Regions from separate parts of the Kosakonia sacchari SP1 genome, predicted to be linked through region 1. Evidence: predicted binding sites of a transcription regulator. Region 1 holds the regulator's gene; each other region holds the start of a gene.
The links. Region 1 encodes Fur, which represses iron uptake genes when iron is present. Its sites were predicted from a motif close to ATAATAATGAGAACNACTATCAA; they were not measured.
Positions count from the first base shown of each region.

Region 2: C813_RS29960 (Nramp family divalent metal transporter) is a predicted target of Fur. The motif match lies at 1,658-1,680, and genes of this name have one in related genera.
Region 3: zupT (zinc transporter ZupT) is a predicted target of Fur. The motif match lies at 2,749-2,771, and genes of this name have one in related genera.
Region 4: fepB (Fe2+-enterobactin ABC transporter substrate-binding protein) is a predicted target of Fur. The motif match lies at 1,552-1,574, and genes of this name have one in related genera.

Region 1 is NZ_CP007215.2:3,416,240-3,420,452, reverse strand. Features, by position in the region: gene C813_RS39205 (beta-N-acetylhexosaminidase) at 1-1,381, shown strand, start outside; gene fur (ferric iron uptake transcriptional regulator) at 1,496-1,942, opposite strand; gene fldA (flavodoxin FldA) at 2,235-2,765, opposite strand; gene ybfE (LexA regulated protein) at 2,929-3,210, opposite strand; gene ybfF (esterase) at 3,343-4,116, opposite strand.
Region 2 is NZ_CP007215.2:1,451,490-1,455,702, forward strand. Features, by position in the region: gene C813_RS29950 (EAL domain-containing protein) at 1-137, shown strand, start outside; gene C813_RS29955 (NupC/NupG family nucleoside CNT transporter) at 179-1,366, opposite strand; gene C813_RS29960 (Nramp family divalent metal transporter) at 1,720-2,958, shown strand; gene ypeC (DUF2502 domain-containing protein YpeC) at 2,999-3,319, opposite strand; gene mgrA (L-glyceraldehyde 3-phosphate reductase) at 3,443-4,213, opposite strand, start outside.
Region 3 is NZ_CP007215.2:641,292-645,504, forward strand. Features, by position in the region: gene hldE (bifunctional D-glycero-beta-D-manno-heptose-7-phosphate kinase/D-glycero-beta-D-manno-heptose 1-phosphate adenylyltransferase HldE) at 1-132, shown strand, start outside; gene ubiK (ubiquinone biosynthesis accessory factor UbiK) at 188-487, opposite strand; FMN riboswitch at 610-758, shown strand; gene ribB (3,4-dihydroxy-2-butanone-4-phosphate synthase) at 865-1,518, shown strand; gene C813_RS47300 (hypothetical protein) at 1,759-1,932, shown strand; gene zupT (zinc transporter ZupT) at 1,959-2,735, opposite strand; gene ygiD (4,5-DOPA-extradiol-dioxygenase) at 2,932-3,720, shown strand; gene C813_RS47340 (hypothetical protein) at 3,725-3,874, shown strand; gene C813_RS26115 (TRAP transporter substrate-binding protein) at 4,030-4,213, shown strand, end outside.
Region 4 is NZ_CP007215.2:3,535,411-3,539,623, reverse strand. Features, by position in the region: gene entS (enterobactin transporter EntS) at 1-569, shown strand, start outside; gene fepB (Fe2+-enterobactin ABC transporter substrate-binding protein) at 570-1,529, opposite strand; gene entC (isochorismate synthase EntC) at 1,716-2,891, shown strand; gene entE ((2,3-dihydroxybenzoyl)adenylate synthase EntE) at 2,901-4,213, shown strand, end outside.

The DNA.
Region 1 (4,213 bases):
TTACATCGAAATCCTCAAATACGCCAAAGCGCGACAAATCGAAGTGATCCCGGAAATCGATATGCCAGCTCATGCGCGTGCAGCGGTGATCTCGATGGAAGCGCGTTACGATCGCCTGATGAAAGCAGGCAAAGAGAAAGAGGCAAATCAATATCGTCTGCTGGATCCCACTGATACATCGAACACCACCGGTGTGCAGTTCTATAACCGCACTGGTTATCTCAATCCGTGCCTTGATTCGTCGCGTAACTTCGTAGACAAAGTGATTGGTGAAATCCAGCAGATGCATAAAGAAGCCGGGCTGCCGCTGAATACCTGGCATTTTGGCGGTGACGAAGCGAAAAACATCTATCTGGGCGCCGGTTATACGGATCAGAAAAAACCGGAAGCGGGCAAAGGCATTATTGATCAGAGCAATCAGGATAAGCCGTGGGCGAAATCGCAAGCCTGCCAGGCGATGATCAAAGAGGGCAAAGTTGCCGACGTGGAACATCTCTCCAGCTATTTTGGCGTTGAGGTCAGCAAGCTGGTGAAAGCGCACGGCATTGACACGATGCAGGCGTGGCAGGACGGTTTGAAAGATGCCAAAGACGCGTCGGTGTTCGCCACCGATCATGTCAATGTTAACTTCTGGGATACGCTCTACTGGGGCGGTTTTGACTCGGTGAATGACTGGGCGAACAAAGGCTTCCGCGTTGTGGTCTCTAACCCTGATTACGTTTATCTCGATTTCCCGAATGAGGTCAACCCGGCCGAAAGCGGTTACTACTGGGGTACGCGTTTTAGCGATGAACGTAAGATTTTCAGTTTCGCCCCGGACAACATGCCGCAGAACGCGGAAACCTCGCTCGATCGTGATGGCAACCCGTTTAGCGCGAAATCCGACAAACCGTGGCCGGGCGCGTATGGCCTTTCTGCGCAGCTGTGGAGCGAGGTGGTGCGCACCGATAACCAGATGGAGTACATGATTTATCCGCGTATGGTTTCGGTGGCTGAACGTGCATGGCATCGCGCGGGCTGGGAGCAGGATTACAAAGCCGGACGTGAATACAAAGGCGGTGAGACACATCTGGTAGATGTGAAAGCGCTGGAACGTGACTGGCAACGCTTTGCGAACCTGTTAGGTCATCGCGAACTGGCGAAACTGGATAAGGCTGGTGTTCATTACCGCCTGCCAGTACCGGGCGCGCGCGTGGTGGGTGGAAAACTTGAAGCCAATACCAGCTTCCCAGGCATGGTGGTTGAGTTTTCAACCGACGGCGGCAAAAACTGGCAGCGCTACGACGATAAAGCGCGTCCGCAAGTGAGCGGGGAAGTGCAGGTGCGAACCGTCAGCCCGGACGGTAAACGCTTTAGCCGTGTCGACAGCGTAAAAGCGTAATGTGAGGCAGTGATTACACCCGGCGGCGCGAGCTTGCCGGGTTTTTCTTTTTTGCCAGTATTGCAGGCAAAAAAAAGCCAACCGTCAGGTTGGCTTTTTAGGCTTCAAAAGCTGTTATTTCGCGTCGTGCGCGTGTTCATCTTCGCGGCAGTCACCTTCGGCGCAGTGACCGTAAAGGTAAAGACTGTGGTTAGTCAGGCGAATGCCGTGTTTCGCGGCGATTTCACGCTGACGCGCTTCAATGGAGTCATCACTGAATTCAATCACCTTGCCGCAATCGAGGCAGATCAGGTGATCGTGGTGATGTTGCTGAGTCAGTTCAAAAACGGACTTGCCGCCTTCGAAGTTATGACGGGTCACAATCCCGGCGTCGTCAAACTGGTTCAGTACACGGTAAACCGTTGCCAGTCCGATCTCTTCGCCCATGTCGATCAGTCGTTTGTATAAATCTTCCGCACTGACATGATGGTTATCCGGTTCCTGAAGCACTTCAAGGATTTTTAACCGAGGAAGCGTGACTTTCAGGCCGGCCTTCTTTAATGCGGTATTGTTGTCAGTCATGCGGAATCTGTCCTGTTGCTATACGATTCACTTCCTTAGCGGAAGTTATAAGGAATGCACCTGGGGTAATGCGTCTCATTATAGAACTGCCATGGCTGGATGAAAACTGCAAGCCCTCAAGTAAAGTAAGCTTATAAAACGTGGTGTCGCCAGCAAAGTCCTTTACGGCGGCACCCAGTTTAGCAGGGCTCATTGTACAGCGATGGATAAAAAAGTTAAAAATTTGTAGCAATTATTTCCATTGCTTTTATCTATTAATACGGCGCAATCCACAGATTACGCCGTAAAAAACTCAGGCATTAAGGATATCGTCCAGGTGCAACTCTTCGCGAACCTGTTTTACCCATTTTTGAACGCGTTCGGAAGTCAGCTCAGGTTGACGGTCTTCGTCAATCGCCAGGCCAACGAAGTGGTCATCGTCCGCCAGACCTTTAGAGGCTTCAAAATGGTAGCCCGCAGTCGGCCAGTGACCAACAATGGTCGCGCCGCGCGGTTCGATGATATCGCGAATGGTGCCCAGCGCATCGCAGAAATATTCCGCGTAATCTTCCTGGTCGCCACAGCCGAACAGCGCAACTAATTTACCGTTAAAGTCGATCTCTTCCAGCGTCGGGAAAAAGTCATCCCAGTCGCACTGCGCTTCACCATAGTACCAGGTAGGAATGCCGAGCAACAGAATGTCATACCCTTCGATATCTTCTTTGCTGCTCTTGGCAATGTCATGTACGTCGGCAACGTCTTTACCAAGCTGACTCTGAATCATTTTCGCGATGTTTTCGGTGTTGCCGGTGTCGCTGCCGAAGAAAATGCCTGTAATTGCCATGAGTAAAATAACCTCTTGAAACTTAATGAGTATGGTGGTGGCGCTACGCCTACAGATAAGGGCAATCATAGCAGAACAGGGAAGCACGCGGAAACTGCTATCGCGTCGGACTGCACTGTATGACACATGAAAGTGTTATTTCGATGATGTTTCGGAGGATTCGCTAGCCGCGCAATGCCTTCAGCTGCGCCAGCAGCATCTCTTCGATAAGCTCGCTGCGGCTCATATCACGCGCTTCCGCCAGCTCGTTTAACGCATCGACGGCTTCCACGTTGAGTTTTAATTCGACACGCTTAAGCCCACGAACTTTATCGCGTTTTAGCTGATTGCGTTTGTTGATGCGCAATTGTTCATCGCGCGAGAGCGGGTTTGTCTTCGGCCGTCCCGGGCGACGCTCATTCGCGAACAGATCTAGTGTCGTACGGTCCGTTTGTTCTTTAGCCATGGTCTAAGCATACTACGGGAAAAACAAGCAATCGGGCGGCGCGCCCGGGCTGAATAGCGCGCCATCATACATCAGCACAACGGACACGCCAACGACCGGGCGCGTTGAAACGACCAGTCGCCGCCTTTTTAATCAATTTGTCTTTTCAGCGAGATAGCGACGAATAGCACGCAAAACCGCGTCGGGTTTCTCGGCATGAACCCAATGGCCGGCACCGGCAATCACATGCGCTCGCGCTTGTGGGAACTGCGCCAGCAGCGTGTCACGGTAGGCTTCAGTGACGTAAGGGGAATTTCCACCGCGAACAAACAGAGCCGGTTTGTTCCAGGCCGGAACCGTTTCCCAGCCGACAATATGCGGGTATTGCTCCCATAACACCGGCACGTTGAAACGCCACGTACCGTCGACAAAGGATTTCAGCAGGAACTGAATGACACCTTCTTCATTTATATGTTCACGCATCAGGGTTGCAGCTTGCTGGCGAGTGGATGCTTCTGCATCACTGACCGCGTTGATGGCGGCAAAAATTTCGTCATGGCGGCGCACCTGGTAATCCACAGGCGCAATATCAATCGCCACCAGTTGATCAATACGCTCTGGCGCGAGCGCTGTTAACGCCATCACGGCTTTACCGCCCATGGAGTGACCAATAAAGGTCGCTTTGTCGAACTGATGAGCGTTCAACGTATCCAGCAGATCCTGCGCCATGGCCGGGTAGTTCATTTCTGAAGAGCGGTCTGAAAGGCCGTGGTTACGCATATCCACTTGCAACACGTCATGATCCTGAACCAGTTCACGGGCGAGCACTCCAAGATTATCAAGGCTACCGAAAAGACCGTGAACAAGGACGATCGGAGAATTGTTGTGCGGATGTTGCGCAGTTTGCGCGCGCGTATTCAATTTCATGGCAAAGTTCTTTTTTTCACTGATTCGGGTTAGGTTATTATGTTGAACATTCTGCCGCCCGGCCGCAAGGTTAAGAATTACTCTTACTTTTGCCGCC
Region 2 (4,213 bases), 2.0 Mb from region 1:
CGAAGGCGAAATCGCTGACTGTGGTTGCGGAGTATGTGGAGAATCAAGCGCAACGCGAATTGTTGCTGAATGCTGGCGTCGATTACTTGCAGGGATATTTGCTGGGGAAACCGCAGCCGCTGGCTAACGCTGAATAAAAAAAACCGGGGACTTCCCCGGTTTTTTTAGCCTGTGACGATCAGATAACCAGCGCAGCGATAGCCGCAGACAGCACGCTCACCAGCGTGGAGCCATACACCAGTTTCAGACCGAAACGGGAAACCACGTTACCTTGTTCTTCATTCAGGCCTTTGATTGCACCGGCGATAATGCCGATAGACGAGAAGTTCGCGAAGGAGACGAGGAACACGGACAGGATGCCTTCAGAACGCGGAGAGAGGTTCGCCGCGATTTTCTGCAGATCCATCATCGCCACAAATTCGTTAGAAACCAGTTTGGTCGCCATGATACTGGCAACCTGCAGCGCTTCGTGAGCCGGCACGCCCAGCACCCAGGCAATCGGGTAGAAAATGTAGCCCAGAATTCCCTGGAAGGAGATGCCCAGCACGGCGGCGAACAGTGCGTTCAGGCCGGAAATCAGGGCGATAAAACCAATCAGCATTGCAGCAACAATAATGGCAACTTTGAAGCCTGCCAGAATGTATTCACCCAGCATTTCAAAGAAGCTCTGGCCTTCGTGCAGCTTCGCCATTTGCAGGTTTTCTTCGCTTTCATCCACGCGGTACGGGTTGAGAAGCGACAGCACAATAAAGGTACTGAACATGTTCAGCACCAGCGCCGCAACAACATATTTCGGCTGGAGCATTGTCATGTACGCGCCGACGATGGACATCGAAACAGTCGACATTGCGGTCGCTGCCATGGTGTACATGCGGTTGCGGGACATTTTGCCGAGAATGTCTTTGTAAGCGATGAAGTTTTCAGACTGGCCCAGAATCAGGGAGCTGACAGCGTTAAACGACTCCAGTTTACCCATGCCGTTCACTTTGGACAGCACCGTACCGATGGCGCGGATAATGATCGGCAGCACACGAATGTGTTGCAAAATACCAATCAGAGCAGAAATGAAGACAATCGGGCACAGCACTTTCAGGAAGAAGAACGCCAGACCTTCATCATTCATTTTACCGAAGACGAAGTTGGTACCTTCGTTGGCGAAACCGAGCAGTTTTTCGAACATCTCGGAGAAGCCTTTAACGAAGCCAAGGCCAATATCCGAGTTCAGGAAGAACCAGGCCAGTAAAACTTCAATCACCAGCAGTTGAATAACAAAACGAATGCGGATCTTCTTGCGATCGCTGCTTACGAGCAGGGCAAGCAGCGCCACAACAGCAAGCGCCAGGACAAAGTGCAAAACGCGGGACATATTTGCTCCAAATATGAGACGGGTAGGAATTTCGTGCACATTCTATGTAACAAGGCAAAAGAAAACGAGATCAAACACACACTATATTAATGACCTGTGACCAGACTCAAAATTAGTGATCCAACATACATTTCTGTTATGTTAAGTAAAAGCGTGAAAAGTTGCGTCATACTGCTAGACTCTTAACATAACGCTGCGGCAAATGCTGTTGCCGCCGTCACCATCCTTGACATTCAACCCTTCTATTGTTTCTGGCTATCAGAGAAATCAGGTAAACCCATTTAAATGAACTTGATAATCATTCTCATTTTGGTAGCATAAAACATAGCAAAGGCTATATTTAGGGGCAATAAATGAACAGTAGTCGCGTTGAGAATAGTAATGGGCGTGCAGCGCGCAAGTTACGGTTTGCCTTAATGGGACCGGCGTTTATTGCTGCTATCGGTTATATCGATCCGGGCAACTTCGCTACCAATATTCAGGCGGGCGCCAGTTTCGGCTACCAACTGCTGTGGGTGGTGGTCTGGGCCAATATCATGGCGATGTTGATCCAGTTGCTTTCCGCCAAACTGGGGATCGCCACCGGGAAGAACCTCGCAGAGCAGATCCGCGATCACTATCCGCGCCCGCTGGTGTGGTTCTACTGGGTTCAGGCAGAAATTATCGCTATGGCAACCGATCTGGCTGAGTTTATTGGTGCCGCCATCGGGTTTAAGCTCATCCTCGGTGTTTCGTTACTGCAAGGTGCGGTGCTCACTGGCGTGGCGACGTTCTTGATTCTGATGTTACAGCGGCGAGGGCAAAAACCGCTGGAGAAAGTAATAGGCGGCCTGCTGCTGTTTGTCGCCGCGGCTTATATTGTTGAGCTGGTTTTTTCCCAGCCGAAGCTCGCTCAACTGGCGCAAGGCATTGTGATCCCGAGTTTGCCGAGTAGCGAAGCGGTGTTTCTCGCGGCAGGTGTACTGGGCGCGACCATTATGCCGCACGTCATTTACCTGCACTCGTCTCTGACGCAGCATCTGCACCAGGGTACTCAGCGCGAGCGTTATTCCGCCACAAAATGGGATGTAGGCATCGCAATGACTATCGCCGGGTTTGTGAATCTGGCGATGATGGCGACAGCGGCTGCGGCGTTCCATTTTAACGGGCATACCGGTGTTGCCGATCTCGACCAGGCGTACCTGACGCTGGAGCCATTATTAAGCCATGCGGCAGCGACCATTTTTGGTCTTAGCCTGGTGGCGGCGGGGCTTTCCTCAACGGTTGTGGGGACGCTGGCCGGGCAGGTGGTAATGCAGGGGTTTGTGCGTTTTCATATTCCCTTGTGGGTGCGGCGCACCATCACTATGATGCCGTCGTTTATCGTTATCTGGCTGGGTCTGGATCCGACGAGGATTCTGGTTATGAGTCAGGTACTGCTCAGTTTCGGTATCGCGCTGGCGCTGGTGCCACTGCTGATTTTCACCAGTAACCACAAATTAATGGGCGAGTTAGTCAACACGACATTCATCAAACGGGTTGGTTGGGTGATTGTGGTGCTGGTGGTCAGTTTGAATGGCTGGCTGTTAATCGGCAGTGCGGCAGGTCTGTAAATAGCATGAGAAAAAGGAGCGCTCGCGCTCCTTTTTTGAATTAGTGGTGATGTCCCCGGCCATGGCCACGATGATCGTCGCGGTCGCGCCAACCTTCACGGTAACCGCGTTCATACGCGTTCTGTTTGTCCCAGCCGCGATGCCAGCCGCGATCATGTTTATACCAGCGGTTGCCGCGCCACTCATAGTTGCGGCCCCAGTAGTCACGGTCGCGCCAGCGGCCGCCGTCCCAGTAGTTACCGTAATTATCGCGATCGCCAATTTGTAATTTTACAGATGGCAACAGGGTGATTTCGCCAGCATTTGCGACCAGCGGCGCAGAAGCCATTAACACAGCTGCCAGAATCAGTGACCTGAACATACTCTTCTCCTTCACGATCGGGCCGAAACGGCCTGTTACAACAATATTACGGGGCGGCCAAACCCCGTATTATTGGCGGAACTCCTAAATCATGAATGGCAGCATTTTTTGCTAAATTTGCTGTTATTTTGCACCACTGAGAATGGCGTCGATCTCATCGCTTTCTGTCATGGTGAAGTGGCGGTTTGCCAGCATGCCGACTGCATCATCAAGCTGGCTGGTTTTACTGGCGCCAATCAGCACCGACGTGACACGATCGTTGCGCAGCACCCAGGCAAGCGCCATCTGCGATAACTTCTGTCCGCGCCGTTCCGCCAGCGCATTCAGCGCGCGAACGGTCGTCAGCTTTTCATCCGTAATTTGCTCCGGGTTGAGAAAGCGGCTGCCGCTGGCGGCGCGGGAATCGGGTGGAATGCCGTGCAGATAACGGTCGGTCAGTTGCCCGCCTGCCAGCGGTGAAAACGCAATACTGCCGACGCCTTTTTCCTGCAACACTTCAAGCAATTCCGCTTCGACCCAGCGTTCAAACATTGAGTATTTCGGCTGGTGGATAAGACACGGTGTTCCGAGGTCATTAAGAATATCGATAGCATCGCGCGCCTGCGCCGCCGGATAGTTGGAAAGTCCGACGTACAGGGCTTTGCCCTGACGCACAATATGGTCCAGTGCGCGCATGGTTTCCTTCAGCGGCGTCTCGGGATCCGGGCGATGGTGATAGAAGATATCAACATACTCCAGACCCATGCGGCGCAAGCTCTGGTCGAGGCTGGCAATCAGGTACTTACGTGAGCCCCAATCGCCATACGGGCCGTCCCACATGGTATAACCGGCTTTGCTCGAGATAATTAATTCATCGCGGTAGGGCAGGAAGTCCTCCTGCAAAATCCGGCCAAA
Region 3 (4,213 bases), 2.1 Mb from region 1:
GATTACAAACCCGAACAGATCGCGGGCAGTGAAGAGGTGTGGGCCAACGGCGGCGAAGTGCTGGTGCTCAACTTTGAAGACGGTTGCTCCACCACCAACATCATCAAAAAGATCCAGAAAGATAGCCAATAACGGCGCGGCTGGTGAAGGATGAAAAAGAAAAAGCCCTCTTTATGAGGGCTTTTTACTATTGTTCATCAACCGGAGGAATGGCGGGGGCCGGTTTCACTTCGGTGACGCTGCCGCTGCTGCGGCTTTCCAGCTCGTTGAGGCGCTGTTCCAGCAACGCCAGCTTTTCGCGGGTGCGCAGCAGAACTTGCGTCTGTACGTCAAATTCTTCGCGGCTGACCAGATCGAGGCGGGTTAACTGCGATTGCAGTGTCTGGCGGATTTTCTTCTCAACGTCTTCCCCAAACTCACGGATCCCTTTCGGCATGGATTCGTGAACCTGTCGCGCAATCTGTTCAATTTTTTTCGGATCAATCATGTTGGGGTCCCTGTTCGGATAGGTTCATTGAGTTATTGTAGTGTGATAACCCCAGGTGATAAACCAGAATTGTTTGAAGCTTATGCATTGCCGAAGATTATCAATGGCGTTATAGTTATCGCGCTTATTCTCAGGGCGGGCGAAATTCCCCACCGGCGGTAAATCAGCGCATGCTGAAAGCCCGCGAGCGCTTCAGGTTAACGCCTGAAGGTCAGCAGATCCGGTGTAATTCCGGGGCCGACGGTTAAAGTCCGGATGGGAGAGAGTAACGAATCTGTCGGGCAATGACGCCCGCTCGCGTTATTTTTTTGCCGCATTGCGACACTCCTAAGACTGCCCTGATTCTGGTAACCATAACTTTATTGAGGTCTTTTACCATGAATCAGACGCTGCTTTCTTCTTTTGGCACGCCTTTCCAACGTATTGAACACGCTCTTGCCGCGCTGCGCGAAGGCCGTGGTGTGATGGTGCTCGATGACGAGAACCGCGAAAATGAAGGCGACATGATTTTCGCCGCCGAAACCATGACCGTTGAGCAGATGGCGCTGACCATTCGCCACGGTAGCGGCATTGTTTGCCTCTGCCTGACCGACGAACGCCGTAAACAACTCGATCTGCCAATGATGGTTGAGAACAACACCAGCGCATTTGGCACCGGTTTTACTGTGACCATTGAAGCGGCGCACGGCGTAACCACCGGCGTTTCGGCGGCTGACCGTCTTACCACCGTTCGTGCGGCAATTGCTGATGGCGCGAAACCGTCCGATCTGAACCGCCCAGGCCACGTGTTCCCGCTGCGCGCGCAGCCGGGTGGCGTGCTGACTCGTGGTGGTCACACAGAAGCGACTATCGATTTAGTGACGCTGGCGGGCTTCAAACCGGCGGGTGTGCTGTGTGAATTAACCAATGACGATGGCTCAATGGCGCGCGCCCCGGAATGCATCGCTTTTGCGAAACAGCACAATATGGCAGTAGTGACGATTGAAGACCTGGTGGCTTATCGCCAGGAGCATGAGCGCAAAGCCAGCTAATATTCAAACTTATCCATAAAAATCCGCAGCTTTTAGCTGCGGATTTTTTTTGCCTGTTCTGCATCAAAGTTTGGCGCGCTTCTCATCGTCATACATTGAAAATCAATTGTTCTACTTATAAAGTGGTAAGCGCTGCGGCGAGTATTAAAACGGACTTGAGATTTTTCTAACTCGTTCAAATTAAGTAGCTTTGTGATTAATTTGTGAAGCAATTTTTGCCGAATATATGACGGAGGCAATGTGTTTATTTCCTGGTATTGGATTGTGGCTATTGTTGTGCTGGTTGTTGGTTATATCCACGTGCTTAAACGTAATTGCAAAGCCTGCCGTCACGATCGCGAAGCGATTTATAAAGGTTATTTACGCGTGCTTGATGAGGTGAAAAAACTGCGGCGCGTTGGGCAGGGCGATTAAAACACCGCTGCCCGCCATCACCTTACTTAGCCGCCAAAGCCCATTGCTTGTAGCGCCACCAGGCTTAAACCCATCACCGACATGCCGCACAGTACGCCATAGCTCGGGTTGTTATTCGGATCGATCTCTTTTGCCAGCGGCATTAATTCATCAACCGATAACGCCACCATGATCCCGGCGACAGCCGCCATAATCGCCGCCATCACTACCGGTGAGACCAGGCTTCCCAGAATCAGCCACGCCAGCACGCCGCCAAGAATTTCCGCCATACCCGAGATGCCCGCCCAGAATACCGCACTGCGTTTTGACCCGGTTGCCGCATACACCGGCCCGGCGACCGCCAGCCCTTCAGGAATATTGTGTAACGCGACCGCGAAGGCAATGCCAAAGCCGAGCTCCAGATCGTTGCTGGCGGTAACGTAAGTGGCGATCCCTTCCGGAAAGTTATGCAGGCTGATACCGAGCGTCAGCAAAATGGCGGTACGGCGAATACCGCGCGGAAAAGTTTGCTGTGTGCCCTGCATTAAATCTTGCGGATGGGCGTGCGGTAACATGCGATCCAGCGCGAAATAGCCCAGCAAGCCGACGACAAACATGCCATAGCCGAGCATGGGCGACATATTTTCCGTTGCCAGCGCGGCGGGCAACATCTCCATCAGCGAGATAAGCAGCATGATCCCGGCGGCAAAACCGAGCGAAAACGCCAGTACGCGGTTTGAGGGCTTCTGGCCGATAACACCAAGAAGCGCGCCAATAAATGTCGCCGCGCCTGCCAGGATGGTCAGAATCAAAGGTACTGACATAGGTTACTCCTTTATGATAATCATTCTCATTAATCTACGTTTTTGTTGCAAGAAAAGCGAGACGGGTTAGCTGGCTTTACGCATTCCTTACATTCAAAATTACTGATGATCTTCATCATGGTTATCTGAGTTCTTCACCCGCCGAAAAAGCGTAATCTACGTTTATCAAATAGACACACTCAGTAAGGATATCACCATGTCAGCACCTCGCATGCCTGCACTGTTTTTGGGCCACGGCAGCCCAATGAATGTGCTGGAAGATAACGTTTATACCCGCGCCTGGGGCGCTTTGGGCGAGACGCTGCCACGCCCGAAAGCGATTGTGGTGGTATCCGCGCACTGGTTTACTCGCGGAACCGGCGTCACCGCCATGGAAGCGCCGAAAACTATCCATGATTTCGGCGGTTTCCCGCAGGCGTTATACGATACGCATTACCCAGCTCCTGGCTCGCCGGAGCTGGCGCAACGCTTAGTTGAATTGCTCGCGCCTGTGCCGGTAACGCTGGATAAAGAAGCCTGGGGGTTTGATCACGGTTCATGGGGCGTGTTGATCAAAATGTACCCGAATGCGGATATTCCGATGGTACAGCTCAGTATCGACAGCACCAAACCGGCAGCATGGCACTTCGAAATGGGCCGCAAGCTGGCGGCGCTTCGCGATGAAGGCATTATGCTGGTGGCCAGCGGTAACGTGGTGCATAACCTACGTACTGCGCGCTGGCATGGCGAAAATACCCCGTATCCGTGGGCCATTGCATTCAATGATTATGTGAAAGAGAACCTGACCTGGCAGGGGCCCAGCGAGCAGCATCCGTTGGTCAATTATCTTGACCATGAAGGTGGTTCGCTCTCCAACCCGACGCCGGATCACTTCCTGCCTTTGCTGTATGTGCTTGGCGCATGGGATGGCAAGGAACCTGTGTCGATACCGGTTGATGGTATCGAGATGGGATCGCTCAGTATGCTCTCGGTCCAGGTTGGCTAAATGAATGGCGCGTTATGCGCCATTTTTTTGCCTGAAAATAGAAAACTTCGAGGAGGATCGCAAAAAAAAGCACCTGAAATACGGTTTTTTTGAAAATAAAAAGAGCTTCGCTACAAAAATGAAACGCCGTGCTGAATTTTGGCTCTTTTTGTGAACACCATCGTCGCAATAACCCACCTGAGTGTCTACGCTTCAGAGTGTCTACTTTTTAGACATACCCATAAAAACAATCCGGTGTAATGCCACGAACATTCTGTTCGCGGTCGGTCTTTTGTGCCTAAAAATTAAACCCTCTGGAGACACGGAAATATGAACTCAGCGAAAACCTTACTGAAAGTCTGTATTAGTTCCGCTCTGCTGTTTATCTCCCACGCCTCTGTCGCCCAAACCTTTCGCGCTGCCGATGTGCACCCTGCCGACTACCCGAATGTGGTGGCGGTAAAACATATGGGGGAGAAGCTCAGTAAGGCGACTGACGGTCGACTGGATATTA
Region 4 (4,213 bases), 120 kb from region 1:
TAATTGGCGGCATCGCACTGCTTGGCGGGCTATTGACGATGGCAAGCGCGGTGCGCGTGCTCTACCCGGCGCTGGCGATAAGCTGGAATATGTCGGCGGCCGAAATTGGCTTGCTGTATGCCGCACTACCGCTCGGTGCGGCCATTGGCGCGTTAACCAGCGGCAAGCTGGCGCACAGCGAACGCCCCGGCGTGATTATGCTGCTGGCCTCCGTTGGCGCGTTTATCTCTATCGGTTTGTTTAGCCTGATGCCCGTCTGGGTGCTGGGCGTTGTGTTTCTGGCGCTGTGCGGCTGGCTGACGGCGGTAAGTTCGCTGCTGCAATACACGCTGTTGCAAACGCAAACCCCGGAAGCGATGCTCGGAAGAATTAACGGCTTATGGACGGCGCAAAACGTCACGGGTGACGCCATCGGGGCGGCGCTGCTTGGCGCGATGGCGTCGATGATGACGCCGGTTTCGTCAGCAAGTATCAGCGGTTTTGTGCTGGCGATTGTTGGCGTGTTGCTGGTGGTGGTGCTCGGCGAGCTGCGGCGTTTTCGCCAGGCGCAGCCCGCCACAGAAGCCTGATTACCCAAACAGCGCCGACAAACGTTGTAACACGCGGGTGGCGCTGTAGTAATCAAGGCGGAACGTTTCCGCACCCAGCGCGTACACGTGGTGGTTTTGCACCGCGGAGAGGTGCGCCAGTAATGGGTTCTGGCTGAGTGCGTCCGCGTCTTTCTGGTCGCTGGCAAACAGTAACAGCGCTTCGCCATTCAGCCCGGCGGCCAGGTTCTCTCCGCCCAGTTGAACGATGTCATGACGTTTCCCCTGGCTCTGGCTGGTGTGCAGATTCGCTGGTAACGGCGCGAGGGTAAAGCCCAGTTGCTGCATCAATTTTCCCTGCGCGGACTCTTCAGTCCACAGATTCGCGCCGTGCGCCGCCGGGGTATAAACCAGCGCGGTGACCGGCTGAGGTGGCAGTTTCATCCGCGCTTTAACCTCAGCAAGCTGTTTATTGAACTGGCTGATACGCGCCGCTGCCTCTTTTTCGTGACCGGTGATTTCGCCAAGCTGCGTTAACAGCGCCTGCCAGCTTTTGTCGTCGTAGTTGATGATAAGCGTCGGGGCGATGGTCGAGAGCTGATCATACAGCGACAACGCGGAGTCGCCGCCGGTGGCACTGATCAAAATTAAATCCGGCATCTGCGCGGCAACGGCTTCAGCGTTGGCTTCACCGATGTAGAGACGCGCGACATTGCGCTGTTTGGCGATGTCGCCCCACTGGCGCAGAAAGCCCTGCTCGTCGGCGAAACGATTATTTGGCGTGGTCGCGCCGCTGGCGATAACCGGCGCGTCAATCGCCAGTAGCGAACCGGTGAGCGTCACGCTGGTGGAAACAATGCGCAGCGGCTTGCTGGTAAGGGCGTGTGTTCCGTGGTTGTCGGTCACCTGGCGAGGCCAGTCGGCGGCGGTGGCTGAGGTTAGTCCTAAAACAAAAATGCTCAAAAACACTAAGGGTTTACGGCTCCATAAAGAGAATCTCACAAGGCGTATCCTGTTTTTGCTGAGGTTAATGCTTCTCATTTTCATCGTTGAATGAAGCAGATGCAAGCATTAGCGCTGCTGGCGAAGAATCTGCTGTTGACAGAGCAGGGCATAACTTTTTATCTTACTGCAACAAAACACAAATGATAATCATTCTTAGTTCATTTATCATTGTTGGAGGATGATATGGATACGTCCCTGGCTGAGGAAACCCGGCAGTCTGTGAATACGCTGGCCGCAGATCAGTTTTTCTTTATGTCGCCGTACCGCAGTTTCACCACCTCCGGGTGCGTGGCGCGTTTCTGCGAGCCTGCCGCAGGCGGCGATGCGCCCGACAGCGCTTTCCAGCAAAAGCTGGCGCAAGCCTTTGCCGATGCGAAAGCGCAGGGCGTTGCCCGCCCTGTGATGGTAGGGGCGATCCCGTTCGATACCACGCAGCCGTCTGCGCTGTTTATCCCGCACACCTGGCAAACTTTCTCCCGCCCGGAGAAACAGCGATCTGCGCGCTATTTCACCAGCGGCGCGATGCCGAACGTCACGGCGCAGCAGGCGATCCCGCCGCAGGAGACGTTTATGCAGATGGTGGCGAACGCCGCCGCCCGCACCGCCACGCCGGAAGTCGACAAAGTGGTGCTCTCGCGTCTGATTGAGTTAACCACTGACCGCCGCATCGACAGCGGCGTGCTGTTAGAGCGCCTGATTGCCCAGAACCCGGCCAGTTTCAACTTCCACGTTCCGTTGCCGGATGGCGCCGTGCTGTTGGGCGCAAGCCCGGAATTGTTGCTACGTAAAGAGCAGGAGCACTTCAGTTCTCTGCCGTTAGCCGGTTCCGCTCGCCGTCAGCCGGACGACATTCTCGATCGCGAAGCCGGCAACAAGTTGCTGGCTTCGGAAAAAGACCGGCACGAACACGAACTGGTGACGCAGGCAATGAAAAACGTGCTGCAACCGCGCAGCCGAACTCTGACGCTGCCGGATTCGCCGCAGCTCGTCACCACGCCAACGTTGTGGCACCTGGCCACACCGATCACCGGCACTGCAGTAGCCGGGGAAAACGCGCTGACCCTGGCCTGTCTGCTCCACCCGACGCCCGCGCTGAGTGGCTTCCCGCATCAGGTGGCGAAACAGGTGATTGCCGAGCTGGAGCCGTTCAACCGTGAGCTGTTCGGCGGCATCGTTGGCTGGTGCGACGCCGATGGTAACGGCGAGTGGGTAGTCACTATTCGCTGCGCGCGGCTTCACGATAACCACGTTCGGCTGTTCGCCGGTGCCGGGATTGTTCCGGCCTCTTCGCCACTTTCAGAGTGGCGCGAAACCGGCGTCAAGCTGACCACCATGCTGAACGCATTTGGTTTGCACTGAGGACCAACCATGACCATTCCTTTTACCCGCTGGCCGCACGAGTTTGCAGAGCGTTACCGTGAAAAGGGTTACTGGCAGGATTTACCGCTGACCGACATTTTAACCCGCCACGCGCGCAGTAACGCCACGGCGGTGATCGAGGGCGAACGCCGCTTGAGCTACCGCCAGCTCAACGCTGCTTCAGACAATCTGGCTTCCGCGTTACAGGCACAGGGCGTCACGCGTGGGGAAACCGCGCTGGTGCAACTGGGCAACGTCAGCGAGTTCTACATAGTTTTCTTTGCGTTGCTGAAAATCGGCGTGGCGCCAGTGAATGCGTTGTTCAGCCATCAACGTAGTGAACTGAACGCCTATGCCGAGCAAATCGCTCCGGCGCTGCTGATTGCCGATCGCGCCCACACGCTGTTTGAGAATGACCATTTCCTCACCGCGTTTACCGCGCAGCACCCGTCGGTGCGCACTGTGCTGCTGCGCGGCGACAGTGGCGGGCAGGCGCTGGAAAACGCCATTACCCGCCCGGCAGATAATTTTATCGCCACGCCAACGCCCGCCGATGAAGTGGCGTTTTTCCAGCTTTCCGGCGGCAGTACCGGCACGCCAAAGCTCATTCCGCGCACGCACAATGATTACTACTACAGTATTGTGCGCAGTAACGAGATCTGCGGATTCACCGCGCAAACCCGGTATCTCTGCGCGCTGCCGGCGGCGCACAACTACCCGATGAGCTCACCCGGCGCGCTTGGCGTTTTCCACGCCGAAGGTTGCGTAGTGCTGGCTGCCGATCCGAGCGCCACGCTCTGCTTCCCGCTGATAGAAAAACACCAGATTAACGTTACCGCGCTGGTACCGCCGGCGGTGAGCCTGTGGTTACAGGCGATTGCCGAGTGGGGCAGTAATGCGCCACTCGCCTCGCTGAGGCTGTTACAGGTCGGTGGCGCGCGTTTATCGGCAACGCTTGCGGCGCGTATTCCGGCGGAGATCGGCTGCCAGTTGCAGCAGGTATTCGGTATGGCGGAAGGGCTGGTGAATTACACCCGTCTGGACGATCCCTTTGAACGCATTATCAACACGCAAGGCCGCCCGATGTGCCCGGATGATGAAGTGTGGGTGGCGGATGAAAACGGCAATCTGCTGCCGCCAGGCCATGTTGGCCGCCTGATGACGCGTGGTCCGTACACCTTTCGCGGCTACTTTAACAGCCCGGAACACAATGCCAGCGCCTTTGACGAACAAGGTTTTTACAGTTCCGGCGATCTGATTTCGATCGACGAACAGGGCTATATCACCGTGCAGGGGCGCGAAAAAGATCAGATCAACCGCGG